2 regions of the Neobacillus sp. GCM10027624 genome follow, and region 2 is predicted to be linked to the other one. Evidence: riboswitches for the same ligand, from Rfam matches in the RefSeq annotation. Region 2 holds a riboswitch; the other holds the start of a gene.
What was found. A riboswitch is a leader RNA that binds a small molecule or an ion and turns the genes downstream of it on or off. The one in region 2 is predicted to bind cyclic di-AMP.
Positions count from the first base shown of each region.

Region 1: linked by a shared signal. The riboswitch ahead of ACFQZ9_RS08520 (potassium channel family protein) and the one ahead of kimA (APC family permease) in region 2 are both predicted to bind cyclic di-AMP.

Region 1 covers NZ_JBHTHD010000003.1:712,621-724,784, forward strand. Annotated here, with positions in the region: gene ACFQZ9_RS08455 (SPL family radical SAM protein) at 1-480, shown strand, start outside; gene ACFQZ9_RS08460 (uracil-DNA glycosylase) at 527-1,105, shown strand; gene ACFQZ9_RS08465 (sugar O-acetyltransferase) at 1,196-1,756, shown strand; gene ACFQZ9_RS08470 (sigma-70 family RNA polymerase sigma factor) at 1,867-2,556, shown strand; gene clpP (ATP-dependent Clp endopeptidase proteolytic subunit ClpP) at 2,585-3,166, shown strand; gene ACFQZ9_RS08480 (GNAT family N-acetyltransferase) at 3,276-4,058, opposite strand; gene ACFQZ9_RS08485 (hypothetical protein) at 4,229-4,510, opposite strand; gene ACFQZ9_RS08490 (GNAT family N-acetyltransferase) at 4,646-5,104, shown strand; gene ACFQZ9_RS08495 (hypothetical protein) at 5,145-5,321, opposite strand; gene ACFQZ9_RS08500 (sulfite exporter TauE/SafE family protein) at 5,632-6,408, shown strand; gene cysK (cysteine synthase A) at 6,615-7,538, shown strand; gene ACFQZ9_RS08510 (TlpA disulfide reductase family protein) at 7,942-8,505, shown strand; gene ACFQZ9_RS08515 (hypothetical protein) at 8,722-9,705, shown strand; gene ACFQZ9_RS08520 (potassium channel family protein) at 9,763-10,437, opposite strand; cyclic di-AMP (ydaO/yuaA leader) riboswitch at 10,594-10,774, opposite strand; gene ACFQZ9_RS08525 (sulfite oxidase) at 10,912-11,967, shown strand; gene ACFQZ9_RS08530 (divalent metal cation transporter) at 12,015-12,164, opposite strand, start outside.
Region 2 covers NZ_JBHTHD010000002.1:520,729-532,892, reverse strand. Annotated here, with positions in the region: gene ACFQZ9_RS02555 (hypothetical protein) at 1-8, shown strand, start outside; gene hpaB (4-hydroxyphenylacetate 3-monooxygenase, oxygenase component) at 166-1,611, opposite strand; gene ACFQZ9_RS02545 (Spo0E family sporulation regulatory protein-aspartic acid phosphatase) at 2,109-2,300, opposite strand; gene ACFQZ9_RS02540 (hypothetical protein) at 2,673-2,915, shown strand; gene ACFQZ9_RS02535 (hypothetical protein) at 3,075-3,509, shown strand; gene ACFQZ9_RS02530 (GNAT family N-acetyltransferase) at 4,026-4,316, opposite strand; gene ACFQZ9_RS02525 ((4Fe-4S)-binding protein) at 4,348-4,563, opposite strand; gene ACFQZ9_RS02520 (DinB family protein) at 5,215-5,673, shown strand; gene ACFQZ9_RS02515 (hypothetical protein) at 6,090-6,497, shown strand; gene ACFQZ9_RS02510 (hypothetical protein) at 6,820-6,978, opposite strand; gene ACFQZ9_RS02505 (Ger(x)C family spore germination protein) at 7,628-8,833, shown strand; gene ACFQZ9_RS02500 (gamma-type small acid-soluble spore protein) at 9,262-9,450, opposite strand; cyclic di-AMP (ydaO/yuaA leader) riboswitch at 9,732-9,871, shown strand; gene kimA (APC family permease) at 10,092-11,999, shown strand.

The DNA.
Region 1 (12,164 bases), on a different contig from region 2:
GAACCGCCTGATTTTTTACTGGTGCAAACAAGGAGTCCGCTTGTTTGCAGAGATATAGACCTTCTACTTCAATTAGAAGACAGAGTACGGGTCAGTATGACGATTGAAACGGATTTAGAAGAGATTCGCAAACATTTTACACCTCATGCTCCGCCGATCAGTGCAAGATTAAAAACGCTCGCGCAACTAAAAAATGCAGGGATTCCAACACAGGCAACGATTGCACCGGTTTTACCAAGCAGTGAATGGTTTCCAGAAAAATTAAAATCATTAGTCAATCGGGTTTGTATCGATGATTTTTTTATGGGAGACGGCAGCGGCGGTAAACGGACGAAGCGGCTGGGGATTCAACAGATATATGAGAATTTGGATTTAACAGAATGGTACGGGCCAGCAGCATATCGGTTGGTCTATGAAAGGTTAAAGTCATTTTTTTCTGAAGATCAGATTTTAATCAGTCAGAAAGGTTTTGAACCATAATGAAAATGGGACACTAATATGTATTACATATTATGGAGGGAACCCTATGACAAATTTCTGTCCATCACTCTGGCCCGAAGAACCAACTCCTGAACAGCTAAAGGATTGCGGAAAATGCGGCCTTATACAGCATGGCTCGCGGATGGTCTGGGGGGAAGGGAATCCTAAGGCCCCGATTATGGTGATTCTTGATAACCCGGGAGCACGTGAGGACCGAGAAGGAGCCCCCTTTGTTTGCGGGACACGGCAAGCTTTACAAGAGGCAGTCCATCAGGTCGGCTTGGACAAGGATGATTTGTACATTTCCTATATTTTAAAAAGAAAACCCGTACGTGCTTACGATAAAGAACGAACTCGCGAAATCTGTATGGGCCACTTAAAAGAGCAGCTTCAAGTAAAACATCCTGCTTTTATTGTGTGTTTAGGAAATGTTGCAGTTCAATCTTTTTTTCAAGATCCTGAAGTAGATGTAAAAAGCTTACGGGGCAAGATGCATCAAGTTCAAGGATTTCAAACAGCGGTAGGGTACCATCCATTAGCAGTAAGACGCCGCCCAAACCTTTGGACCATGTTTATTGGGGATTGGACCTTTATCGCTGACCAGTATCGAAGAATTGAGTTGTGAATATTTCGCAACTCTTTTTTTGTCTTTTCATTGGACTGTATGCTGACGGAATATTACAATAAATAAAAATTCCGTTTAAGGAGAATTTGGATGAAAACAGAAAAAGAAAAGATGCTAGATGGAGAACTGTATAACCCGGCCGACCCGGTATTAGTAAAGGATCGCGAAAATGCACGAAGACTAATCCGTTTATTTAATCAATCACTTGAGACGGAGGCAGGAAAAAGAACTGACATATTAAAAGAACTCTTTGGTTCCACAGGTGAAAATATATTTGTTGAGCCGAATTTAAGATGTGATTATGGTTCTAACCTCCATGTAGGAGAAAACTTTTATGCAAATTTCGATTGTGTATTTTTAGATGTATGTGAAATTCGAATCGGTGTTAACTGCTTCATTGCTCCGGGTGTTCATATTTACACGGCCACACATCCAATCCATCCGATAGAGAGAACTTCGGTGAACGAATACGGAAAACCAGTCACGATTGGTGATAATGTCTGGGTTGGAGGAAAATCTGTGATTAATCCTGGTGTAACCATTGGCAATAACGTGGTAATCGCGTCCGGTTCGGTTGTCACAAAAAACATCCCTGACAATGTTGTCGTTGGCGGCAATCCTGCAAAAATTATTAAACAGATTGAATTATAAAAATAAAATCAAAATTGGTGGATTAATACATAAAATAAATTACTTACCCCGTATCTTTTTAGCTCCCTTGAAACGTTTAAAGGATAGAGAGTGCTAAAGGAGTGAACACAATGTTAAACCGTTTAAATTCGTGTCCAGCAGAAAATGAGGAAGAGTCTATATGGCTTGAATATTATCCAAAACTTCAGCGGTATTGCCACTTTCTTGCCCAAAATCAATGGGATGGTGACGATATTGCCCAAGAGACCATTTTGAAGGCATTAAAGCATTACACCCTTGATGAAAAAATGTCTTCTGCTTTATTAAATAAAATGGCTTACAATCATTGGATTGACCAGATTCGTAAAAGGAAAAATGAATCGATTGAGGCAGAAGTCGAGCTTAATAACGAAGAGACCAGAAGTCAGTTAGACAATATTATGGCTACTGTCGACATCATGCTAAGGCAGTTTACTCCGAAGCAGGCAGTCATTTTTTTGCTTAAGGAAGGTTTTCAATATCAGCTCAAGGAAATTGCTGAGCTTTTAAATACTACCGAAATGGCTGTGAAAGCGAATCTTCATCGGTCGAAGCAGCGCTTAGAAAAAGCGAAAGAAGAGGGAACAGCAGAAAAATATTGGAATGAAGAGGAGCGAGAGGTGCTTTCAGAGCTTTTTTATGAAGCTTTGAAGCTTCAAGATCCAACCGTTCTAATTGAAACGGTTCCTCAAATAAAAAGTGTTGTTGATTCGCCTAAACTTGTTTCTTTACCTTTAAAACAAACTCACTCTCCTTTAAGCACTCTCTGTATGGCTGCTTAGCCAATAACGCTTTTAAGGAGGAGTTTATATGAGTACGATTCCATATGTAATAGAACAATCCAACCGTGGGGAACGGTCCTATGATATTTATTCACGCTTGCTAAAGGATCGGATTATCATCATCGGTGATGAGATTAATGATCAAGTTGCTAACAGTGTAGTAGCACAATTATTATTTTTAGCAGCTGATGCTCCTGATAAAGAAATTTCTCTTTATATCAACAGTCCCGGCGGTTCGACTTCAGCTGGATTTGCGATCTTTGATACAATGCAATATATTAAACCGGATATTCGGACGATTTGCACAGGAATGGCGGCGTCGTTTGGAGCGATGCTGCTGCTCGCGGGAACAAAAGGAAAAAGGTATGCACTTCCAAACAGCGAGATCATGATTCATCAACCTTTGGGGGGAGCCCGGGGGCAGGCAACCGAAATCGAGATTTCCGCACGCCGCATCTTGAAATTAAGGGAGCATGTGAATAAAATTATTTCGGATTGTACCGGTCAGCCGGTTGAGAAAGTAGCAAGGGATACGGACCGCGATTTTTTCATGAGCGCAGACGAGGCAAAAGAATATGGGATTATTGATGAGATTCTTTATCCGAAATAATGCGGTGTTAAAATGCTTGGATTGCTTTTTGATCCAAGCATTTTTCTGTTTAGAAAGTTGATGATGGCCAAAACGCATCCACGGGGAAAATGTCCTTCATCGGTTCCTATCACTCTCTTAATTCCGCAATACTCTTTCCACCCAAAAATGCATGTCCAGTTTTCATTTTCGTAACCGTTTGAAAGCCATACTTTTGATACACTTTCTCCACCTTTTCATTGATGGGAAACACCCAAAGGTTTTCTAGTCCCTTTTTAGCGACCTCTAGCTGAATATAGTTAATAAGTTCACCAATTAATCCTTTACCCCGAAATTCTTCTAATGTAGCAACACTTTCCATACGGGCCTGATTTCCACTTGCAAAAATACAAGCAGTTGAGCAAGCCGACCCATTATAACGGAGTAAATAATGTTCAAAATTAGGATGATTAAATTCAACCTCAAACGCTTTTTCTCTAACCGCTTTGCCACCCAATTCCTTAATACTGCATTCTATATGTAGTGCTTCTGCAAAATTATCATTTGTTACCAATTCAATCGTTACATTCTCGTTAGGTTCTTTTTCCACAATCATATGATCCCACAATTGTACAGGACTGCATAATTCCTCAAAGCCAAAATGATTTAGTTTTAATTGGGATATTAAATTTTGTTGGGCCTCTATATTATAAATATAGAACCTCGGAATAATATTTCTAGATTGATAGAAACTGATTACTTCATCAATAATTAATTTTGGCTTTTCGCAAACTTGATCAATATGAGCATGATTTGCATCATAATAAACAGGTTGATTTTCATTACAAAATAAAGCTCCCCAATTGGTATCCGTACGGGTAGTAAAGGTCTCCAAATAGGCAAAGTCTAACTTGAATAAATCTTGTAAATTCATTTAAAAACCTCCGTTTTAGAATTCCTGATAGTACTAGTTTTACATTTATATGATTTTGAACATATTCCATGATTTGTTATTATTATACAATAAGTTTGTCCAATAAAAGTTTTTTAATTTAATAAACACAGGTAGTTCCCAAAAGACTACCTGTGTTTTGCTGCTCATAATCATTTTTCACGGTTGCCAGGCTTGTAGGTACCATGACCATGATGGACCCCATATCCAGGATAGTAACCAGTATGTCCGTGATGATACCCATAACCAGGATAATAACCACCATGCCCGTGATGATATCCATACCCAGGATAATAACCGCCATGTCCATGATGGTAACCATGCCCAGGATAATAACCACCGTGACCGTGATGGTAGCCTGTACCAGGATAATATCCTCCATGCCCGTGGTAATAGGCAGAACCAGGAACAGTTCGAGAGTTTTCTTTTTCCAAATTTATTCTCCTCCTTTGTTACTTTCAAATAGTGTATGTTTATAGCTGGAGTAATGAGTGGATGCTTGACCTGTTTTTAATGTAAGGTTGTATAAAAGGTAAAAATGAGAAATTTTTTAAGGAGAATTTTCACTTATGATTAAAAAAATTAATTTTCTTGATATGAATCTTGTAAAAGAATTATTTCAACTCCAAAGAGCCTCCTATCTAATTGAGGCTGAGTTAATCAATTTCTACGAAATACCTCCACTAAAGGAGACTTTTGAGGAATTATTGGAATCAAATGAAACTTTTTTAGGTTATTTTGAAGGAGAGGAGCTAGCAGGAGCACTATCATACGAACTCAAAGGGGATGAATTCACGATTTGCAGAATGATTGTTCATCCCATGTATTTTCGAAAGGGGATTGCCCAAAATTTATTATCCTATCTGGAGAAAGACAAAAAAGAAATTCCGATTTTTAAAGTATCAACTGGCAGAGATAATACACCAGCTAAAAACCTTTACTTAAAAAATGGTTATCAGTTGGTTCAGGACATTGAAGTAGTCCCAGGCTTGTTTATCAGTACCTTTGAAAAAAGAAGGGTAGATTAGAAATGAAAACAACCCTGCACATATCTGCTGGGTTGTTGTGTTAAGAAACCTTATGGCTTTCAATATAGGTTTCAAAAGCTGGATGAAATTCTTTTTGATAATGTTGATCGGGACAGGATTTAATGACAATCCCTTTTAAAGTTTTTGATTGATGAGTTTCTAATATTTTATTGCACTTAGGGCAACGATCAATAAATAGATTTTTAAAAAACCCCATACTCAACCTCCTAATCCGTTAATTCCTATGTCTATACTATGAATTATACAATATTATCGCAATTTTACAATAGATATTGCTCTTTTTTATAGTATGGATGGTAAGAAGGATTTGTGAATAAAAAATTGAAGTTGACAATATACCTATACGGGTATATTGTTGAGCTTGTAAATTGTCTCTTTTTTATCGGATGTTTAATACCTGTGTGGGTATTTGAGTCCCTGAAATTTTATTTTTTTAAATTCTTAACAAACACCTGTTAAAATTAAGGGAGCAGAAATGTGGGAAGTACCATTAAAAGGAGGGCAACATGGCGATTAGCTTAATCATTACAATCTTCCTAATTGGAATAGTAGGCTCCTTTATTTCAGGGATGTTAGGAATAGGTGGAGCGATCATTAACTACCCAATGTTGTTATATATTCCAGTAGCAATTGGGGTAGGGCATTTTACAGCACATGAAGTTTCAGGTATTACAGCTATCCAGGTTTTTTTTGCAACTATTTTCGGTGTTTTGGCTTACCGTAAAGGTGGATTTCTAAATAAAACGCTCATTACCTATATGGGAGTTAGTATCCTGATTGGCAGTTTTATCGGGGGATTCGGATCTACTCATTTGCCGGAAAGTGGAATTAATATCGTGTATGGAATTTTAGCATTAATTGCTGTTATGATGATGTTCGTTCCAAAAAGAGGAATTGATAACATCCCTTTAGAAGATGTCAAATTTAACAAATGGCTTGCAGCCCTTTTTGCCTTCATCGTAGGAATTGGCGCAGGTGTTGTGGGAGCTGGAGGTGCATTCTTGTTAGTACCCATTATGCTGGTAGTTTTAAAAATCCCAACTCGAATGACGATTGCCTCTTCCTTAGCCATTACATTTATTTCATCAATAGGTGCTGTTTCCGGAAAAATTTCTACTGGACAAGTGGAAATCCTGCCTTCACTCATTATGGTTGCAGCCAGTTTAATTGCTTCGCCAATAGGAGCGAATGTTGGGAAACGTGTGAATACAAAAGTTTTGCAAATTATTATGGGGATTTTAATCTTAGTAACAGCAGTGAAAACTTGGATGACCATTTTATAAGAAAAGTTATAGACTATGCTAAAGATGCAGATGTAACCCTTACATTTTAATGTGAATGAAAGAAATAGGTTTATTTTAATGGAATAGTAATAATTTAAAAGAAAGGCGGAGCTGATTCTTCTTTTCTAAAACTTCGTTATTTGAAATATGGAGAGCAAAAGCTTATAATTCCAATAGAAATATACTGAATGAAACGGAGTGCTATTATGAAACTACATAATTCTATTTTAGAGCTGATTGGTCATACCCCAATCGTAAAGTTAAATAATTTGGCGGACCCAAACGGTGCTTCTGTTTACATTAAATTGGAATCCTTTAATCCCGGAGGTAGTGTAAAAGACCGTGCTGCTTTTAATATGATAAAGGTAGCCGAAGAAGAGGGGAAAATTATTCCTGGTAAAACCGTTATTATTGAGCCAACATCGGGAAATACCGGAATTGGTTTAGCGATGGTTTGTGCCGCCAGGAAGTACCGTTGTATCATTACTATGCCGAATAATGCAACAGAAGAGAGAATTAAAATTCTAAAAGCTTATGGTGCAGAAGTGCATTTAACTTCATCTGAACATGGCATGCGTGGAGCGATTGAAGAAGCTTACCGGATTGCGGAAGAGATTCCTGATTATTTTATTCCGATGCAATTTGAAAACAGTGCCAATTCAGATGCTCATCGGGATACAACAGCGATTGAAATCTACGAGGCATTTAAGGGGAAATTAGATGCTTTTATTTGTACGGCTGGCACAGGCGGTACTGTTACTGGCACGGGTGAAGTGCTAAAAGAAAAAATACCAAATCTAAAGATTTACGTGGTTGAACCTGCTGGGTCGCCCGTTTTATCCGGAGGACGACCTGGCCCGCATAAAATCCCTGGGACGGGCCCAGGCTTTATACCGAAAATTTTAAATCAATCTATTTATGATAAAATTTTATTAATTGAGGATCAGGATGCCCAGAACATTGCACGCCGTTTGGCTGCCGAGGAAGGAATTTTAGTAGGCGCCTCAGGAGCAGCTTCTATCTATTATGCTTTAGAAATTGCCAAGAAACTTCCTTCTGATGCAAATGTCTTAGGATTGGCACCGGACACAGGTGAACGTTACTTATCATCTGATTTATTTCCAATTTAAATAGTAGGAAAATTGTTTTAAAAAAGCTGCTTTACATTAGGCAGCTTTTTTCTTTTTTTATTGGCACTGTTAAACGTGGATGTTGATCTCCGCTCCTGGCGCGAGCGGTTGGTGGACGGTCAGAGAAGGCTCCTCATGCCAAGTGATCCCAATTGGTTCTTTTGCTATTTTGCTTAAATGGTTATTACTAGGACTGGTCATACTAATTGGAGTAATCATTATAAAATTTAGGTTGATGAAATCACAAAATAGCGAGATGAATAAAAAAGTCTTCGATTTACTATCAATAGTCTATTTTTAGGATTTATAATTTGGAAAGTCTGTCTGTTACTTCTTGAACCGTCAATAATAATAAAGATAAGTGCTATTTAATCTGCTTTTGCAACTTAAAGGAGTGGAATTAGTGAAAAAAATACTTGTAGTAATCGGTTTAATGTGTTTATTCGGTTGGGGAATTTACAATCATTTCTTTTCATCTAATGAACCAAACCAAAATAAACAGGAGGCTCAAGCTGTTAGCAGCAAAACAGTAAATGCGGGTATACAAGAAAGGGACAGCGCAGTTGATTTTCAATTAAAGAGCTTAACAGGGAAAGTGGTAAAACTTTCAGATTTGAAAGGAAAGAAAGTAATTTTAAATTTTTGGGCAACTTGGTGCCCGCCATGTAAAGCGGAAATGCCCCATATGCAAGAATTTTATCATGCTCAAAAAGGAAAAAATGTAGAAATTTTAGCTGTGAATTTGACTACAGCAGAAAGAAATTCAAGTAATATTAGTAAGTTTGTAAAGGATTACGGTTTAACTTTTCCAGTATTACTTGATGTTAAAGGGAAAATCGGGGAAACCTATCAGACTTTCACGATTCCAACGAGTTATATCATTGATACAAAAGGTATCATTAGAAAGAAAATTATCGGTCCGATGGATCAGGAAATGATGACCGAATTAATTAACAGTATTGATTAAAAGTAGTGTTACGATGAAAAATCGGGGGGAAATCAATTCTTATAGTTGATAAAGATCACGATATACGGAATTTAATTAAAAATGAACTCGAAATCGCAGCTTTCAAGTATTAGAAGCAACCAATGCATCAGGAGCAAAAAACTTATTTTTTCTTAAATGTAAAAAAGTTTGGTACAATCAAAGTTATGATGCAAAACAGGAGAGGGAAGCCTTAGGATGGATGAATCAAAATTGTATGCCTATTGTTTACAAGGAGATGTAATCGCAGCATATAAATATCTCCGTTCAGTTCCAGATAAAAATGCTAAATTTCTAAAACTGGAATCGAAATATTATCAACGTTTTTTTAGTGAAAATCCGAATGATCGTTTTAAATCAGAGGATCCGTGGATCCAAAAGGTTCTTTCTGTCTATTTCGAATACTTCAGGTCGGTGTTAACGCATAAAAGTGTGATTTATTCAGAAAATCGACTAAGGCGTTCACTTTCGGATTTAATTTATGGTCATCAACAAGATGAGGAATTGGACCGATTGGAGAAGCAATTATCGATCCAATTTAAAGAAAAAGGGTATGAGTTTGTTGGTGGGGTAACACCGCCATATAGGGGCCCATATATTTGGAAAACAACTGATAAAGAAAATTTTACAGTCGAACTGCCACACCATACCCAAAAAGTAACGGTTTATTTTTTGTCAGATTTTATTTTACAAAGCTGGGCCCATTATGCTACATTTGGTGAAAAATTCGCAGGTGGCTGGGCAAAACCAGATGGACTTTACTATGTAGCGGATCGTCCGGAGCATAAGAAGGAGAATCATGAATGCAGAGAATTTCAAATCAGTTATTTGAAGCACGAGGCCCAGCATTTCAGTGATTTTTCCCGTTTCCCTCATCTTCAGGCTAAGGATTTAGAATACCGTGCAAAGCTGGTTGAATTAATTTACGAACCAAATTCATTTAAACTTATAAATAAATTTTTTTATGAAAAGAAAAATGATCCGTTTCTACCGCATTCCTATTCTTCTTTGGTCATTTTAAAAAGATTATCGGAACTTGCATTTGGAGTAGAGGAGATTCCTAGTTTAGAAAAATGGGAGAAATTAAGTTCAGACCGAATTCGGGAATGGGCACTAGGTTTGTACGAGGAAAATACGGCTAAGCTTATGGAAAATGGTAATCAAATCAGGGGAATTATTTAGTAAAAAAAGAGCTTGCGGATCAATTGTTTTTAAGCGATCCTAGCTCTTTTTCCTTTTTTATATGATAAAAAGTGCTTTTTCAGTTTTCGTTTCAAATTTCTTTAAAAGTTTCTTTTCACCAAGGACAACAAGAGTATCACCAGGATTGATCTTATCATCTGGAAATGGTGAGATGTTCATCTTTCCGTCACTTTTAATGGCGATAACACTTAATTGGTATTTTGCCCGAATATCCAATTCACGAAGGCTTTTTCCTATCATGAATGAAGAGGCAACAATTTCTTCTATTTTATATTCATCGGATAGTTCAATAAAATCAAGGACATTAGGTGACAAAAGATTCTTAGCAATTCGGATGCCTGTTTCTCGTTCAGGTAAAACGACCCGATCAGCCCCGACCTGAGTAAGAACTTTTGCATGCTGATTTGTAACAGCCTTTGCTATAACTTGTATGGCCCCTAATTCTTTTAAAATCATGACAGTTAAAATACTTGCTTGAATATCGTCTCCTATGGCTACCACAACCACATCCATGTTTCGAAGACCCAGCTCTTTTATTACCCTCTCATCTGTTGTGTCTGCAACTACTGCATGTGTTGAGAAATCTGAATTTTCTTGAATCCTTTTCTCGTTTTTATCAATAACTAAAACTTCAGCACCTTCTTTAAATAACTCAGCTGAAAGACTCGAACCAAAGCGGCCCATCCCGATTACTGCAAACTGTTTAGTCATATGTAAGACCTCTCCCGAAAAACATTATTTAAAAGTTTGATAGTGTAGGTTTTTTCATAAACCACCTAAAAAATAAAAAAGCCACGGAAGAGAGAAATCTCCTCGTGGCGGCTTTTGGGCATCATGAAATAAACATGCTGCTTGCACGATTTAAATGATATCTCTTCAGTACGCTTACGAGGTTAGCTGACGGATTCGGATGTAAGAGTCACCCTACTTAAAAAGACAAGCATCAGAATAGAAATATCTTTTTAAGATTCACCCCATAGAAAAGTTTTTGTAAGACTTTTCAATGATGGTTCCCCCGTTCCCAATTGGAACTCAGCGATTCAAAAAATTAAATTACGAATCATATCTTACTCCCTCTATTTGAATTTGTAAATACTCTAAAGTAAACTCATTCGTTAGGTCTTCTTTTTTGTGGATTTTTTCATATGAATGAAGTAAAAAATTTTATTTTTAGAGAGGAGATTTATGCAAAAATCACAAAAACCATATTTGATTACGAGAAACATAGACCCCGAGAATCAAGAAACACCAATTCATTTTATCCATAAAGATTTTGTGCGTGAAAATCTGTTTTATCGGAGAAACCATTTTTCTTACCCGAATTTTGTATCTTCCTTTTATTGGTTTCATGTTGATGGCTCTGTACATTATCATAGAACATTTTCACTGCAGGAAATTCAAGTATTGCCATCCAAAACAGTAAAGACTGTACTTGAATGCGCGGGGAATAAGAGGGGATTTTTTAAACCAAAAGTATTTGGCGAGCAGTGGCAAAAAGGGGCAATCAGTCAAGGTATCTGGAAGGGTGTCTCATTAAGAACATTGCTCGGGTACACGGGTGTAATGGAAACAGCTAGAGAAGTAGTTTTTGAGGGATATGACTTTGGCATACGAACAGACTTGAACGAACTTACTTATTTTAGTAGGAGTTTGCCGATTGAAAAAGCACTGCATACCGATACCTTAATTGCCTATGAGTATAATGGAAAGCCGATTCCTTTTAAGCACGGGTTTCCTCTGAGGTTAATTGTCCCGGAATGGTATGCGATGGCCTCGGTAAAATGGATTAAAAAGATCACCGTGATTGACCATGAATTTAAAGGCCCTTTTCAGGCGGTTGATTATGTCTATTACCCCAAAAAGGATTCAGATGAGGGAAAATTACCGGTGACAACAATGAAAATAAACTCAACGATTCAACAGCCAATGGACCGGCAAATTCTTAATACAGGAGTTCATATTATTGCAGGAATTGCCTGGACTGGGAGAGGGTTGATCACGAAAATTGAAGTGAGTGTAGACGGGGGGATGACTTGGAGCCTTGCTGATTTGGTGCAATCACCGGAAAAGTATGCTTGGGTTCGTTGGGAATATAAGTGGGAGGTGCTTGAAAAAGGAGAGTACACCATCCTTTCGAGGGCTCTGGAATTAGAAGGCGGCGAGCAGCCAAAGGAAGCGGTGTGGAACCGTAAGGGGTATGGTTATAATGCAATCGATACGATTAAGGTGAAAATTGAATAATGGACAAATAAGAAAGTAAAAAAGCACACAAACTGTGTGCTTTACTTTTATCCAAAAAATGTCTGAACAATTAACCAGCAGTTTAACCCTAAAATCACGATAGCAAAAATCGTTGATAGAATCGTAGTTATTCGTTTATTCGTTAACACACCCATTAATTCCTTCTTCTGGGTGAAGTAGATGAGCGCAATAATCGG
Region 2 (12,164 bases):
ATTATTAAAAATTGTTGATATAAGAGTTCAAATCTAATAGTAAGTTTATATAAAACAGGCGTTTAAACAATAAGTAAAAACGCTTGTTTCTTCTGGGGAATAGTGAAGGTTTATGGATTTATGGCTGGAGGTTACTGAATAATAAAAAATTGGGTGCAGAGATTTTTAACTTTTTAGATTTAAAAATTTGCTTATTTCTCCAACATGTTTATTTTTTAGATAATTTCGGTTTAAAATACTGGATAATCGAACGGGATCACCAAAAAAATATCTTTCGTATTGGGTTTGCCTTGTACCAAATGAACTCATCGTCAGATCCCATGCTAATCGGAATAGTTTAACTCGATCCTCGGCATTCATACCAGCTGCTTGAAGATATTGATCCAGTTCAACTCTAATTTCAGAATCAAAGGCTTTTTCGGTTGGCAATGAAACCATTCCACTGGCTCCAATCAATTGGATAATTTCTGTGAATCGGGGATAAATTTTCGGAAAAATGTTACTCGCTACTTGTAATGGGATGATACTCGGACGCATAAATCCCGATTCATCCAATTCTGCATCATTTTCCGACTTCTCCACTAGTGCTTTCATGGTTTCAAGTCCAATGATGATTTCACAAAGTTTTTCTTGAACATGCTGATACTCACCTACATTAATTGTTTCGACAAGGAGTTGTGCCACTCCAAGAATAAATTCTGTTTTTACAATTTGTCTGGTTACGACTTGATGGTAGGCGAATGGGTAAAAAGAACTTTGAAGTAGGAAGTCAGTAGCTGCATCAACATTGTCGTAATAAAATACCCGATCCCATGGCACTAAAACATTGTCAAAGATAACGATTGAATCCATTTCTTCATATCTTGAACTTAAGGGATGGTTAAAAGAAGATTCTCCCCCGACATAAGATTCCCTGCAAATAAATTTTAATCCTTTTGTATTGGAAGGAATGGAAAATGCGAACGCCTCGCTTGGATCAAAAAACACCCTCGGAGCAGAAAAGACTAAAACCTCATCCGTTAAACCTCCTTGAGTTGCAAGTAAGCGGGCACCCTTTATAATTAATCCTTTTTCATTTCGATCGACAACCTTAGCGGAAATTGGCTCATTCGAAAATCCTAAATTGACTTGGGAACGATTGACCTGTGGCGTGATAAAGGTATGGGTAAACGAGAGGTCGTGTTCCATTGCTCTTTCATACAGGCATTGAATATTTGCAGGAAAACAATTTTCTCTATCTTTTAAAAGGATCGATGAGGATGCAAAGCTCATAACAACAGTATTCATATAATCAGGACTTCTTCCCATCATTCCATGAGAGTGTCTTGCCCAATGTTCAATCATTTTTCTTCTTTTTATTAAATCCTCTTTCGTTTTAGGCTGTAAATAGGAAAGTCCAATAGGATCTTCTTTTTCTGGCAAATAGAAAGTCATCTCATCTTTTATGCTTGGATGAGTTTGCAAATCATAAAGGGAAGCTTTAGCTGCAACAATTCCTTTAAAGGCAGGATGTTCGGAGATATTCCCCTTAATTTTTTCTCCATCAAACCAAATTTCATTTTTCAGTCCATTTAAACGTTGAATAAAAGTATTTCCGTCTATGGTCCCCATCTTGAACATTCTCCTTTTGTTTAAAGAAGTACTGGCTAAGCTAGTATCATTTTATTGATTAACCTTCTGGCTTGTTCCTATTGGAAAAGCCTTATTTCACAATATTCCAAGTGCGATAGTTCAGGATGGATTACTGCGACAATCCCTTTTTTTATTCGGCTTACGGTCAAGAACTAGTTTGTGAAAAGTTCTACTTAAACAAACGGGTGCAAGAGTTAAATAAGATTGGGTTGCTACGGCAGCCTTTTTTGCTTGTTCCACTTTCGGGCAGTTTAGTTGAACAAGAAATTTATGATTAACGTCCCAATTGATGAATAGTGTGAAGTAAATAAAAAAGCGCCAAAATGACGCTTTCAAGGAAAGTGAAAAAATAAGGTTGTGGTATGAACTAATAATTTATTTTATGTAAATAAGAAAATAAGGAAAAGGACAAGTGCTTACAATAAAATATTTTAAGAATAAAAAAATCAGGAAACTCCTGACTAAAACTTGCAAATTCAGGAAGTAGTATTTAATTCATTTTTATTAGAAAAATGTTTCATATGTAGATTTAGTACGGTATCTAACTCTTGGCTGCATCTCAATGTTTCATAGCTATTAATACCTGTACCTTTAGCAAGGTCAATCATTTTCTTTTTTAATATATCAATCTGATTTAACAGTAATGATTCACATGATTCTTTATTCATAATGGGTACTTACTCCTAGTAAAAAATTACTTATAAAAATCACACGAAAGCAATTATAAGAGGATTTTCTAAAAATAGAAATAGTTTCGACAAAAGTTGTCAGAAAACGACAAGAAATATGTCGCCCTATGAAGAAACTGTGCTACAAATAAGAAGGTGCTTCTTTAACTAACGGGTGCTTGAAATTAAGAAGGGGAGGTTGCTGTGGCAGCCTTTTTTATTGAGCTAACGGGGCAGATAGTTGAATAGGCTCATGAATCAAAACTGTTTAACTTTCGTCAATTATTTGTGCCGAGACTAAGAATATAACTTTACCGTATTGAGATTATTAAGGTATAAGAAACCAAAAGAGACTAAGAAAGGAGAAGTAAAATGGCTAGAGGGATTTTGCAAGATATAGTTACAGTGTTCTCAGCGAATAGTCACATTAACGAAACCCCATATGTGGAAGTTAAAGTACCAGACGGTTATAAAGTTATCGGTGGTGGAGGATGGGTGGAATATGTTGCAAAACCTTTAAATGAAGGAGGAGATGCTGGTTGTCTTCTTACAGGGTCATATCCTACAGACGATCTTAAAAAATGGGTGGTTTGCAAGAGCAAGTCAAATCCATAGCTATAATAAAATCCATGCCTATGCTATTGGATTGAAAGATCCCAATAATGAATGGGATGTCCGATTGTGGACAACCACATCAGATCCAGCAATTCCCAATCCTTGGGGTACAGTAACTATAGACTCAAGCTATAGCCTCACCTGTGGTGGTGCACGAACGTGGCCATTAGAGCTGCTGCAGGAAATTTTTTGTACGAATCGTATCCCCTTAGTAATGATACTTGGAAAGCCAGCGCTAAAGACCATTTTGTTTCTGATCCAGCTACAATTGACGTTTTTGCAATTGGTCTTAAACCAAATAATTCAAATATAGCGATAGCATCACAAATTACTAGTGATGTAGGTCCTACTTCTGATTTTCCCTCAGCACAAGTGAATGCATTCCGTGATTTTATCATTACTAGAGGAGGCGCTCAGATTTATTCCGGTAGTGGTTATGGAAACCTTTTTACTGCTAGCAATCCAATAGTTGATAATACGGTACAAATATGGAGAGCTGACGGGAAAGCCCATATGGAGCATAGTCCTGGAACATTAACTGTTTATGCTATTGGGCATTTTGCGTTTCCCGTAATTCCTATACCTACACCATAAAAGTCTTACCATCGATAATAACAGGTAATTTTGAAAAAAGCGAAATCAAATGCATTTGTGAACGATTGCACTTAAGCTTACGGGGGCAAGAGTTAAAGAATGGGATGGCTGCGGCGATCCCATTTTCTTATTGTGCTAACGTGGCAGATTAGTTGAAGTATGATCTTTCACAAGGTAATGAGGAGTTTATTGAGAACTCTTATTATACGCACGCCTATGAAGGAAAGATGCGTTTTTGGAATGCTGCAATGGAATACGAAGACACCAGAAGGTTAAGGCAATTGTTTAATGTCCAATTATAAATAAATCAATAAAAACACCGATTTGATTGTCGGTGTTTTTATTTAATCTCTAGGCATTTTAAAAAATTGGTTGTCTCGTTATCGTGGCTTCTTCACTGGATCTCTTATACTAATTAGCAGTATGCCCTGATTTAGTGATAAGTCTACTTGACCTTATTTTTTTGTACAGTTAAGTGTAGCAGATCAGATTCAACGCATATATAATAAAATGGCATCAATTTGCTAGTACACCTTGATACTCTTCCTTACTTTCAAGAATACTTTTTGCGTAAGGACATACAGGAATAATATATAAGTTTTCATCTCTTGCATATTCAGCTATCTTGTTTACTAATTCTTTGCCTAATCCACGACCATTATGTCCCTCGTATACAACTGTATGGCTTACAATAATTAAATTTCTTCCATTTACATCTTTTCCGCTTGGGATAAATTGAATTCTTGCAATAATTTCATTAGATTCCTCAATATAGAATTCATTTTTGCCCATTTTAATTTCCGTCATTTCCTTATTCTCCCAACTATTTTAGTTCTGTTTATTTTTGCTCATAAGTAAGTGCTCTGCTTGGACAACGATCAATCACTTCCATGACTTTTTTAGCTGTTGCATTCTGTGGTGATACCCAAGGTTTATTCTGGGTATTGAATACACTTGGCAATCCCTTTACACATTCAGCTGCATGTTTGCAAATATTGGGTTTCCAAAATATTTTGATACCTTCAGCTTCATAAGTTTTAATATTTTCGCTCATAATATCCTCCTTCTAATTTTTCTGTGGGAATAATAATTTTAAATTACTCTTAATTCTTCCTCTGTTCTAAATTTCACAAAACTGTATGATGGTTTTTTACTAACAAACGAGCCACTTAGTAGCAGCATGATAAATTTTTGAAAAACAATATTAATTTAATAGTACTTTATGTTATGAGGAATCTCCAACATAAACTCCATATTTTCATGTTTTTGCCAATGTTTTTCATCAAAATGGTAAATGTTAGTTTTTGTCAGAGTTATTCCACAATCATTCAACTTATTTTATGAAACCTAAAAAATGACTAGTGGAAAGTACCTTGTGAAATGTTTCACTTGAACTAACGGGGCAGGTTAGTTGAATAAAAAAAGGACTGACTATTGTTTAGTCAGTCAATTTGACCGAAGGTGCTTCCTTCTCGTCTACTATATAGTATGCAAGTGATGGAAAAGCGGTTTATAAATCTATGAATTGATTGATAGTTTTTTACTACTATTTTCATTGGCATCCTTATGTGAATTAGGACACCATTTCTTCTTCAACAAACGGGTAATGCTTTTTTTATTTAAACTAAAGTTTAGTGTAAGAAGGGATATTAATGTCTTTAGACGAATATTGTTTTTTAGATACATATTGAAGGGGTGAAGGCGTGTGGAGGATATAATTAATGGATTAAACCACTGGATACAAACATTACCGAAGGTATATAACTCAATGTCAGAAACAGAAATATCAAATCGCCCATTACCAAATAAATGGTCCAAAAAAGAGATTTTAGGACATCTATGCGACTCTGCAATAAATAATATTAATAGGTTTATAAAGATTCAGTACGAAGAACAACCATTTGTTATCCAATCATATAATCAAAACCAATGGGTAATACTTCAGAATTATCAAGAAAGACCACTTGATGAGATATTAAACCTTTTTTTAGCATTAAATAAGCAAATCATAAATACTATATCGAATATTCCAAAAGAGAGATTATCAAATCTTTGTGATATAGGAAATAATCAACAAAAAACATTTGAGTGGCTCGTAAAAGATTATCTTAAACATATTGAACATCATATTAACAACCAAATCCTTATTAATAATAATGCCTAATATTTGATACTGCTTCTTTAACTACCATGAAAATAAACTTCCTCAAGATTAGAAAAATGACAATTCTTAAGAAGACCCTGCTCAATCGTTAAAAAAAAGAGTAGAGCTTAATGAATAAGTCTATGAATTGGTTGACTGGATTAAGGTCTTTATCAGTATTGACCCTTCCATACCTTTTTCATTCTTTGTGGTGAAGCGCTGATTTTTGCGCTTCATGGATGGCTAACGGGTGCATATGTTGAAGTATGGGGTTCTGCTTCGGCAGCCCTTTTCTTATTCCACGAAAGGGGCAGGATAGCTTAAATAATTATCCTATCCGCATTTGTCATATAATATTTAAAGAATCTGGACGATTACCCAGGAGTTTATCCCCAAAATGCATATGCTCTAATGTAAATTAAATGAGGAGGATGAAAGTGATTCTTAATTATAATGCTTATAGTCCAACATATGAGAGGATTGGTCCAGGTCATGGTCCAGGTCATGGTCCAGGTCATGGTCCAGGTCATGGTCATGGTTTTGGTGGTCCAGGTATAGGAGCACCTGGTTCTGGTGTTGGTTTTGCTCCAGGTCTTGGTTTAGGCGGACCAGGCTCTGGTGCTGGTTTTGGTCCAGGTCTTGGTTTTGGTGGTCCAGGTATAGGAGCACCTGGCTCTGGCGTTGGTTTTGCTCCAGGTCTTGGTTTAGGTGGACCAGGCTCAGGTCTTGGTTATTATCCAGGTCTTGGTTTTGGTGGCCCAGGCATTGGCAGCTACCCATACTATTATCCATACCCATACCCATACCCATACCCATACCCTTATCCATCGTACCAGTACCATTAATAAAGAATTTAGAGCTTTGCCTAGTTGCGTTTCTACAACGAGTAGAAACGCTTGTTACTTTTTCACAATTTCTCTTAAACTACCCGTTACATCTCAACTTTGTGAAGGATTACAGTTAAAGTAACGTGTGCTATAGTTGAATAAATATTATTGAAGACGATTCCGCTTGGAAATCGTTTTTTTTTGATTTAATGGTGTCATAACTCAAAAAGTAAAGCCCTCGAATTCAACAGAAATCCGAGGGCTTTTTACAACAACGTATTAACTATTATGTTACATTAATTTACTCAATTTTTTAAATTAATAAATCGTGGTAAGAATCCTAAACAGCAGCGATTGCTAAGTAAGAATCGTTGAAATAGATAACCTCTGAAAGGATTTTGTTACCCTGAATTTTCTCGAAAGTTTCTCTTGCTTCTCTTTCTGTGTCAAACTCAAACATTCTAGTATGTTCTTTTGAATGTACAGTAATTACCCACATTAAATAAATCCCCCAATTAAAAGATAAATTTATACTCCCGTGTTTTGTGAATGGATAAGTGACTTTAGAAGCAATTGAAGTGAATAGGAGTATGGTTATTTCTAACAAGGACGATTATAACATCTTCATATCCTTATGGCGATTGTAATTGTTACAATTTATTGACATTTTTTGTATTTCAAGATTCATACTTTACCCAGATTCACTCTACTGGAGCAGACAATTGATATTCCACAAACTGGCCAGATTGTGGAATAACATATTAAATTGTGTCGTGAAGATTGTGAAGAAATGTACTTAAGCTAACGGGGCAGGTTAGTTGAACAAGCAATTTATGATTAACGTCGCATTTGATATAAATAGCGGCGTAAGAACATTTAATCAAGCTATTTGTAAAGTGAAAGTAAAATTATTAAATTTTAATACCTCAAACAGGCATAACTCCGTTATAAATTTAGGAAGGAGTTTAAAATAGTTGTTTAATTTTTGATTTAAAAAGCTTCACCACACTTAAGATATTGGGATAATTTGGTCATTTTTGGACAATCTACTTTATATGAAAAAAGAAATAAAAAATAGCTAAAAATAGCAAGGACAAGACCAAATTATATCAGGGCTCACCACTAATTCGGAACGAAAGGTAAAAAATATGAAAAAGTGTTTGTTGATTGTTCTCTTATTGGTTATGTTCCTTCCAATCGTCAGTGCTTGCTGGAATCAAAAAGAGCTGACAGATTTAGCATTTATCATGGCGTTGGGTATTGACAGGGGAAAGGATAAAAAGTTTCACCTTTCGGTACAGATCGTGAATCCTGGAAATGTATCAACGGGACAGACCGGTGGTGGTCAAGGATTACCGATTGTCGTATATAAAAGTGCTGGTAATACCTTAACAGAAGGTGCCAGAAATTTAACAAAGCAAATTTCCCGACGGCTCTATTATGCACATACGAATTTAGTTGTCATCAGTGAAGAAGTAGCTCGAACAGATATGCTTGATATATTGGATGCTTTGGACCGCGATCCGGAATTCCGAACCACAACTGAATTAGTGGTTGCAAGAAACTCATCAGCAGAGGAAATGATTTCTACCCTGTCACATCTTGACAAGGTGCCAGTAACTAAAATCACAAAAGAAATTAAAGTAACGGAAAAAATGCTGGGGGAAAATTTGCACATCACAATCGATGATATCCTTGTTTCATTAGTTTCAAATGGAAAACAGCCAGTTGCAAACGGGGTTAAGTTAATCGGAAATAAAGATGAGGTGGGGAAAAGTGACTTTCTCCAAAGAACGAAGGCTGATACGATAGCAATGGTTGATGGTCTGGCCATTTTCAGAACTGGAAAATTGAAAGGTTGGGTTGATCAAAAAGACGCCCGAGGAGTTGTTTGGATATTAGACAAGGCTGAAAGCACAGCAATTAATGTAAATTGGAATGGAAAAAAAAATGCCTTATCCATTGCTCCGATTCGATCAAAAACGAAGGTCTCCACAATGATGAAATATGGAAAACCTGTTATCAATGTGCATATTGAAAACGAGGGATGGGTTAGTGAAGCGAATACTGATATCGATTTAGCAAATCCGAAGGTGATAAAAAAAATTGATCAAAAAGTTGAAAGCGAAATTAAGAAGGAAGTAGAAGATTCAATAAAAGCAGTTCAGAAGAAAAAAAGTGATGTGTTCGGCTTCGGTGAAGTTATTCACCGTACCTACCCGATGTACTGGAGTAAAATAAAAACGGATTGGAACAATCGATTTCCTGAGCTTCATGTTAATGTCGTCGTTGATTCCTATGTACGGCGTGAAGGAATACGAGTAAATCCGTTCTGGGATAACTTAACAAAGTAACCATTAGTAAGGGGAAAGAAATACTGGTTTAAAAGCGTCATTGAACATCTTTTCCAACTGTAATTTTAAGACCTCTTTTTAAAAAATTTAAATAACAAAAGTTCTATCCGTAATATGTATTAACTTAGTTCGCACTACGAAGATATTGTGTAATTATTGAGGTACTTGTTCAACTGACGGGTGTAAGAGTTTAAGTAACAGTCTGGTCAGCCCAAAATGTACGATAATCGAATTTTAAAATTGAAGGAGAACGAAATGAAATTCCCAAAGGATTACGATGGACAATTTTAAGAGACTTATTTGTAAGTGATATAGACTTTAGCAAGAAACGCAAAGTGGATTTTTATTTTGTACTTCAAACCTCAAAAAAAGTTCATAAAAAAGACACCCCCTACCGGGCGATAAGAGGTGTTTTATAAAGTCACAAATTAAGAGTTTTGGTTGTTATTTTGCCGGGATTGTTGGTTTTGTCGTCTTACCTCTTGTGCATTTGTTTCGCTAGCAAATTCTGTTCCGAATTGACCAGCTCCAGCTTGAGCAGATTGAGCATTTTGCTGTCTAACCTGTTGGGCGTTAGTTCCAGCTGGAGTTTTGTTTGGTTGTTGATTGTTAGCCATAATAAATCACCTCCACGACAATAATATTTACTGAACATAATTTTATTATCCTAAAAATTTTAAATTGCTTTACAGCATTTTTCACTTACTATGGGGAACAGTTTGATGTGGATTTTAAATAAAGTTTAATCAAAAGTCCTGTATTGATACATAGAATTTTTTTGTTCCAAAGATTGTTGAAGAACCCTTGGTGAAAAAGAAATTGTAAAGGAATGTAATTAAAGTATAAATTCGCTCTTTACAACTTTCATTCTTGGGAGTAATATCTTCTTCATAGAAAACTACATATCATGCCTAATCCCATTAGGGAACGGAGGACCCATTTTTTTGGGGTTAATTCTACAAAATATGTAGAAGGGATGTTTAACTCTTTCGCCATCCTACCCGTCAGCTAACTTCGTAGGCCAAAGCGAAGGAGGTCAAAGACCACCTTTTGAAGGGTTTCTTTTTTGTGTTTATTCACAATAAAAGATCTTTCATTTTTTAGGTCTTTTTTTGTTTGTATTTTTTTAAGGGGGCAAAATAAAGTTGGATAGATTTACATTAAAAGAATCTAACAAAAGTCAATTATCATATGGGGACTAACTAAAATTTTCATTTTAGCTCAAAAAATAGTTGTTACCACCAAAGGAGAAAAAGAAGTGACACATCCATCTCATTTTATTGAATTAGCTTTAGCTATTATTGCACTAATAGCTATTTGGGTAGCCTTTTCCAATTTTAACAGTGTTAAACGTATATTAATTGGCAGACCTATGCGAACTGCGGAATTAAATGCAACACATAATAAATTGATTTGGTATATAGCCCTGCCAATCCTTTCAGCAGACTTATATTCATCTGTCGCGTATGGTCCTGAATCTGGCATAACGGAACTAATTAGTTTAGGAAATCAGGCAAAGTGGTTTATTGTACCTATAACTATATCAACCATTGTTTTATTGGCAATTTTAATCGTTTCCTACATCATGGGAATCCTTGCATATCCGAATGGTGGTGGTGCTTACGCAATTGCAAAGGATAATTTCAAACAAAAGTGGGTCGCTTTAATTGCTTCAAGTGCGTTACTTGTAGATTATATCTTGACAGTAGCTGTATCTGTATCAGCTGCATTGGAAGCAGTATCCTCAGCTTATTCAATTGTAGTACCTTACGAAACGGTTCTTGCTATATTTTGTGTGTTTATCTTATTAATGGTGAATCTTCGAGGGGTTGCTGAATCAGCAAAAATCTTTGCATGGCCAACATTAGGGTTTATGGCTTGTATGTTATTGCTAGTATTTACTGGCTTTTTCAACGAGGTTACACATGGTTTTGTCCAGTCGAGTACACCGCCATTTGGAACATTCCCAAAAGGTTTATCTGTTTTACTTCTATTAAAAGCTTTTAGTTCAGCTTGCTCTGCTTTAACTGGAATCGAGACGATTTCCAATGCAGTTCCTGTATTCAGAGAGCCACAACAAAAAAGTGCGATTAAAACGTATATAGCGTTAGGTACAGTTACATCTGTTACTTTATTAGGGTTTGCCTACCATTTGTATGTAAGAGGTATATCCCCAGATCCAAATAATACAATGCTTTCTCAATTAACGGAGTATTATTTCGGACACGGTATTTTATATCAAATCATTATCTGGTTTACTTTTATTGTTCTTATTCTTGCAGCCAATTCTACGTTTACTGGTTTTTCGCAATTAGCTGCTATTGTTGCAGCTGATGGTTTTTTGCCGCGTGGACTTACGAACAGAGGAGACCGATTAGGTTATTCTAATGGGATTATTATGTTGGCAGCTACTGCGAGCTTACTGATTATCGCCTTTCATGCTCATACGAATGCATTAATACCTTTATATGCTATTGGAGTATTTTTATCTTTTACAGTTGCTCAATTTGGCTTAGTGAAGCGGTGGAAACGTGTAAAAGGGCCTCGCTGGAAATTAAAACTTTGTATTAACATTATTGGTGCTGTCATCACTACTATTGTTGCTTTAATTTTTGCAGTAACTAAATTTACGAGTGGAGCTTGGATTGTTCTTATTGTCATACCAGCTATCATAATTTGTTCGTTAGCAATTCATCATCATTATCAAGACATAGCAAATGAGTTAAAGATTGACCTAGAAACAATTCGACCTGAAACTAGAAAAGTGGTTACAATTGTTCTTGTTTCAGGAGTGCACAGAGTCGTTCAAAACACTTTATCTTTTGCAAAGAGTGTGAGTGATGAGAATTTATTAGCATTATTTGTAGGATTTGACGACAAGTCAATTGAAAAAATGGAGGAAAGATGGGAAAAGTGGGGTAACCCATGTCGTTTACTTACATTAAAAAGTAAATATAGATCAGTATTAGAACCTGTATCACGATTAGTAAGAATAATTGAAGAAAAGGATGAAAATACACTTATTCAAATTGTGATACCGCAATTTATTCCGAAAAAATGGTGGCACAATTTACTACACAACCAAACAGCATTGCTACTTAGGCTATGGTTGTTTAGACACAAGGATGTAATTATTTCAACTGTTCCATATCATCTTAAAAAGTAATAAATGGTGTTGGGTACGATAAAAAAACTTCTATTTAAAATATGTTAAATTCAAAAAGTGTAATTTATTCCTTATATAACTCAAGATTTAAGTTGGGTTGCAACTGCAGCCCCATTTTCTTTATGTGTCAATATGGTGTCCCCAAGGTGACTCAATACACTTTTA